2 regions of the Staphylococcus sp. 231237_7MaSpsaltlick genome follow, and region 1 is predicted to be linked to the other one. Evidence: riboswitches for the same ligand, from Rfam matches in the RefSeq annotation. Region 1 holds a riboswitch; the other holds the start of a gene.
The links. Region 1 has a riboswitch for FMN ahead of ACF91D_RS27725 (ECF transporter S component). Riboswitches for the same ligand answer to the same signal wherever they lie in the genome.
Positions count from the first base shown of each region.

Region 1 (3,220 bases):
ATTACAACGATATTTGCTTTTTTCCTTTCTTCTCGTATTACGAAACCTCTAAGAAATCTACGGTCTCAAGCATTGAGAGTTTCAAAAGGACAATATGCGCAAGTTGAACCCGTAAATTCAAAGGATGAGATTGGAGAATTATCTCGTGCCTTTAATACGATGAGTTCTGAAATCCAACAACATATCGATGCACTGTCATCTTCTAAGAACATTAGGGATAGTTTAATCAACTCCATGGTTGAAGGTGTGTTAGGATACAACGATAAGAAGGAAGTTATTTTATCTAACCAAATGGCTCAAAATACATTACAACTTTTAGATGACTATTCATTAGAAAAGCTTGATGAACAAACAGAATTAACTTTTAAGAACAAACATACACAGTTTGAAGAATATGAAATTAATACTAGATATTTTGTAATCATTACTAGTTATATAGAGCAAATTCAACCAGATGGACGAAGTGGTATCGTGGCCATCATAAGAGATATGACCAATGAACATAATATTGATCAAATGAAGAAAGATTTTATAGCAAATGTTTCACATGAATTACGTACACCCATTTCTTTATTGCAAGGCTATACAGAATCAATCGTTGATGGTATTGTTACTGAACCTGAAGAGATCCATGAATCCTTGAGCATCGTCTTAGATGAGACGAAACGTTTAAACAGACTGGTTAATGAACTCTTAAATGTTGCTAGAATGGATGCAGAAGGGTTAAGTGTTGAACGAGAAATCCAACCTATTGATCCACTGTTAAATAAGATGCAATTGAAATATCAACAACAAGCTGCAGACTTAGAACTAACCATGAAATTAAATCCGATTTCTAATGGAACGCTCTGGTATTATGATTCTGATAGAATTGAACAAGTGCTTACGAATCTGATTGATAATGCATGTCGATATACAGAACCAGGAGATACAATAACCGTCGATATTGCGGAAAATGATCATGACAACTTGTTATATATTACCGATACAGGAACGGGAATTGCTCCCGAACATTTAGAGCAAGTCTTTGATCGTTTTTACAAAGTAGATGCAGCACGCAAAAGAGGTAAGCAAGGTACAGGACTTGGACTATTTATATGTCGAATGATTATCGATGAACATGAAGGTAAGATACTCGTAAAAAGTGAACTCGGTAAAGGTACAACATTTATTATTCGCTTACCGAAACCACCAACTAGAGATTAAAAGAATAAATTATTGATGATTTAATGTATAACGTCAAAGATGATTATAATAATTATCTAATTAAATAAGGTGAAGCGCCTCCGATTTATACAATTTAATGTGTAAGGCGGAGGTGTTTTTTTGTGATTATAGCTTTAAAATATGAACTGAAATTATTTTACATCGCTATTTAGTATTGTGTGTAAAATTTAATTTTATATTGCTGGTAAATTAGCACTAAATACTGTAAACAATATCATTGTCTTTATCTGAGTTATACGCTATGATATATTTATAAAATTTAAATGTTCATCTTCGGGGTAGGGTGTAATTCCCAACCGGCAGTAATATAAGCCTGCGACCTATTTATTGTTCAATGAATAGCTGATCTAGTGAGAATCTAGAGCCGACAGTATAGTCTGGATGGGAGAAGATGGAGGGTTAATTTGTTGTGCAATTAAATCCTCCTATTCTGAGTAAGATGAATGGAAGGAGATAATTGAATATGCAACAACAAACCAAACGTCTAATAACGATTAGTATGTTAAGTGCGGTAGCTTTTATATTAATGTTTATCAAGTTCCCGTTACCATTTTTACCACCATATCTAACATTAGACTTTAGTGATGTACCGGCACTTCTTGCAACATTTACATTAGGACCCATTGCTGGCATCATCGTTGAATTTATTAAAAATTTATTGAATTTTCTATTCAATGTAGGGGATCCAATAGGACCGTTGGCCAATTTTTTAGCAGCCACAAGTTTTATACTTACTGCGTTTTATGTTGCTAAAAATAAAAATAACGCTAAATCATTAGTTACTGGTTTAGCTGTAGCAACCATAATAATGACATTAGTATTAAGCATTTTGAATTATTTTGTGTTGTTACCACTCTATGGCATGATTATGAATTTATCAGATGTTTTTGGTAATTTGAAAATAATTATAGTATCAGGTGTTATACCTTTCAATATTATTAAAGGTATTGTTATTTCAATTATATTTATCTTATTATACAAACGCTTGAATAGTGTTTTACCGAGATAACAAATTGCGCTAACATACACTAACCTATCAATAAATAGTGACAAATAAAATTTTGTTTTCATATAACAAAAGCGCATGTTTAAGTTAATTTAAACATGCGCTTTTCCTATAATAAGGTTAAAATATAGTTCGTCACTTAAAATCTATTCAAATTTCAGTGCGTCCCCATCAAAAGATTCTTCTTCAATTTTAATTGAATCAGTAGGACATCCCTCTAATGCATCTTCCATATCTTCATATAATTCTTCAGGTACTTCAGCAGTACCTTGGTTGTCATCAAGTATTACAAATGCAATACCTTCATCATCATAGTCATATATATCAGGGGCAGCAGCACCACAAGCACCACATGCAATGCAAGTATCCATATCGACAATAGTATATTTAGCCATTTTCTTCGCCTCCTTTGACAAAAATGCTACAATAAAATCACAATTAATATTGTAAGCACTGTACTTATTTTTTTCAATGTTTTCGTTTTAATTAATTAGGGGAGTAAACATGCAAAATTTATTTCATTTCATCCAACAAAATACACACCATTATAAAACCGAAAAAAGCATATATAATATTATCATAGGCAAAAAATCACATCAAACCTTTTTTGATGCATGTAGCCAACAATTACTATCATTATATCATAGCTTACCTAATATCCAGTATCCGTCATTCGAGCGATATTATAATCTGAGCCAATCAGAAATAGCAACAACATTAAACGTACGCGTACATCCAAGATATACATTTGATAGTCTCGTTAATACGTTTCAAGCAATACAATTATTGACACAAACGATTTCACAATTACAGCATAAGGATAGTCAATTTATCCCTCTCACTCAACAGCAAACTATACATAAACGTGTTAAATATGTATTTAAATATCTTAAAGAGGCAAACCTCGAACAAGATTTTATTGCAGAACTTCATATGTTATTCGAAGCAATTCATAAAGAAAACCAAGGTACATACATCCATTACTAC
Region 1 is NZ_JBICNX010000036.1:2,383-5,602, reverse strand. It holds gene ACF91D_RS27730 (ATP-binding protein) at 1-1,206, shown strand, start outside; FMN riboswitch at 1,493-1,624, shown strand; gene ACF91D_RS27725 (ECF transporter S component) at 1,691-2,236, shown strand; gene ACF91D_RS27720 (ferredoxin) at 2,380-2,628, opposite strand; gene ACF91D_RS27715 (helix-turn-helix domain-containing protein) at 2,738-3,220, shown strand, end outside.

Region 2 (3,220 bases), on a different contig from region 1:
TCAGTTTCTATATGGACTGGATCACCAACACGTTTTTGATTTAAAATTGTTGATTTTCTTGTTTCTGGTATAAGATGAATATCAAACTCAGTTTCTTTTAGTTGGAAGATAGTTAAACTCACACCATCTACAGTTATTGATCCTTGGCTAACCATTTGTTTAATTAGTGCTGATGATGGTTTGATTGTTACAATTTTAGAGTTGTCTGATGCTTGTATACGAGTGATTCTAGCAACTTCATCTACATGACCTAAAACAAAGTGACCACCAAAACGTCCTTGTCCGCTCATTGCTCTTTCTAAATTAACTTCAGCAGATTGAGTTAATTGATTTAAATATGTTTTATTCTCAGTACCTTTAATCACTTGGACTAAAAAGCTTTGATGGTCAAATTCCACCACTGTTAAACATGCACCGTTAACACTGATTGAATCTCCAATATGCATATCTGATAAAATCGTTTGGCACTCAATCTTTAAGTTAACTACAGACTGTTGCGTGGATACTTTCTTTATGGTCCCAACCTCTTCAACAATTCCTGTAAACATGAATAATCACTTCTTTCGTAACTCTAGTTTGATATTTTGCTCAAGCATTTGTGAATTTACAATTTCAAACTGTGGTACTTCTGATAGATTAAAAATATTTTCACTTTGGAAAAATTGATAATTACCAGAACCACCTATAATTTTCGGGGCGTAATATAAGATTAGTTCGTTTGTAAATTTGGATTGTAGAAATTCAGAAGTCACTGTGGGTCCCGCCTCTACTAGCACACTTCCAATTCCTCTTTGATATAAATCTTTTAATATATTTTCAATTGAACAATTCGTTAATTCTATGATTTCTACATGTTCAATATTCGTTTTTAAATTTTTATTTTGAGTATAAATCCATATTGGTTCATTCCTTAATTGAAAAATATCTAAATCAAAATCAATTTCACCAGTTTTAGATAAGATTACTTTTATAGGATGCTTACCTTCTTCAATACGTGTAGTATATTGTGGGTTATCTGCTTGGATTGTACCTCTACCTGTCAATACAGCATCATGCTTATGTCGTAGATGAAACACATCATTTTTTACTGCTTTATTAGTAATCCATTTACTTTCTCCTTTATCAGTGGCTTGTTTACCATCAAGACTACATGAAACTTTCACTGTAATTTCTGGAATAGATTCATTCTTAGCAATAAAGAAATCCGTGTATAGTGATTCTGCCTCTGACTGAGGACGAAATATCACTTCGATACCTGCCTGTTCTAATATGTCGTCACCTTCAGAGGGTAATGTTGTGTCTTTAACTGCATAAACAACCTTTTTAATGCCCGCTTCAATGATTTTGTTGACACATGGTGGCGTTGAACCATAATGCGTACATGGCTCTAGTGAAATATATATAGTGCCACCTCGAGCATTGTCTCGTGCCATATCTAAAGCTTGTACTTCAGCATGCTTACCACCTTTTTGTAAATGGGCTCCCATACCAACAATACGACCTTCATTTACTACTACAGCACCAACTGGTGGGTTTAAACCCGTTTGTCCTTCTACCATTTTTGCTAATTGAATAGCATAATTCAAATAATGACTCATTTTATCACCTCTAAATAATAAAAAAACACCTGAAATTAACATTTCAGGTGTGGGATATATATTGATATAACATTTTTAGCAATAATAAAATACACACTTATACATATTAAAATAAAAGTGTATGCTAAATAAACACTTAAAAAGTGCTATTTCCAAGTTATACTTCATTCTTTCTCCCATCCAGACTTTACTGTCGGCTCTAGAATTTCACTAGATCAGCCACATTTGCTTCAACAAATGCAGGTCGCAGGCTTAATTTACTGCCGGTTGGGAATTTCACCCTGCCCCGAAAGAATATTTATGAAATTGTATTCGATGATTGAGTCAGGTAACTTTGAATAAGTTACAAAATAATGGTACTACACTTTTGACAAAATGACAATTCTTATTATCTAAGTCGGCTTTATTTTTTTGATATTCTTTAGATTATTACAATTTAAAGTACAAACAAATTAGTTAAAACCAAGAGATTAAGACGGGAATACCCAAAACACTCAGATGATTTAATTCAATTCATCTGAGTGCTTCTTTTTTATACAATACTTTGTATTGTCGGCTCGCTTTCTTAGGAGACAACTACAGCCTGTAGTCTTCATCTTGTGCTATTTCCTCAAGAGTCTCGCCAAAATACGTCGCATTCATATATAATTTACATTTGAAGAATCATTATATGAAATCTAATTCAAAATCGAATAAAAAATAATGGGAAATTATAACTCGGTTAACTTACAACTTTTAATTAATTTGTTATGGTGTAATTTATATCTAAATAAAAAAACATTTTTATTTTGTACTTAATAAATGGTCAACCACGTTAACAGCTTGTTTTACAATCATCATAACGCCATTACGTGATTGATTAATTCCATTAGTTAATTGACCGAGCGCATACATATGTTTCAATGTGCCATATCGAGGGCTTATGATTTGATTTGTTTCAGCCACAATTTGAATACCACCAAGCGGATGTGGTTGTACAACCTGTCTATTTTCCAAATTTAACACGAGCTGATCATCTTCATCTAAATCTGCTAGTTGTGTCTTCGAGCCTGTCGCATTAATTACAATATCGAACTGTTCTATTAACTTATCTTTATAATTAAAATTGAACTTATTATCTCTGTATTGAACATCCTCTAGACCATTATTGATTTTGATTGTGCCGTGATTAATATGATCTATCAACAACCGCGCTGTTTGTGGAGGCATTGGATTTGAATTCTCTTTTAATATAGGTTGATAATCAGTTAAAAATCGTTTTTGATCTTCCCTACTTAAACTATTCCAAATCCAATTTAAATTTTCTTTCGTTAATTCTAGTATACTTTGTAATTTCCCTAAAGCATCAGCATGCTCTAAATCATAAGTTAAATCTTTAATTGGATCATCTTGACTACGATGAACTAATGTTTCGACATCAATATTATGCAATGCACAATCTTTCAAAAATAACTTTATCGCTTCATCTAAAGGTACGTTACCAAAATGCTTACGCTTTATTTCGTTAAACTTTTCAGGAGTTACATACTTAAAATCGATATCGGGCATCTCACCCCTTACGCTTGGCAAACGTCCTTTTCGGCTAGCAACAGTAATGGGTAATTTAGGATGATGCGCTGTTA
Region 2 is NZ_JBICNX010000007.1:231,507-234,726, forward strand. It holds gene ribE (riboflavin synthase) at 1-548, opposite strand, end outside; gene ribD (bifunctional diaminohydroxyphosphoribosylaminopyrimidine deaminase/5-amino-6-(5-phosphoribosylamino)uracil reductase RibD) at 555-1,598, opposite strand; FMN riboswitch at 1,763-1,896, opposite strand; gene ACF91D_RS15550 (FAD/NAD(P)-binding protein) at 2,382-3,220, opposite strand, start outside.
Region 2: another riboswitch for FMN. It lies ahead of ribD (bifunctional diaminohydroxyphosphoribosylaminopyrimidine deaminase/5-amino-6-(5-phosphoribosylamino)uracil reductase RibD); the one in region 1 lies ahead of ACF91D_RS27725 (ECF transporter S component).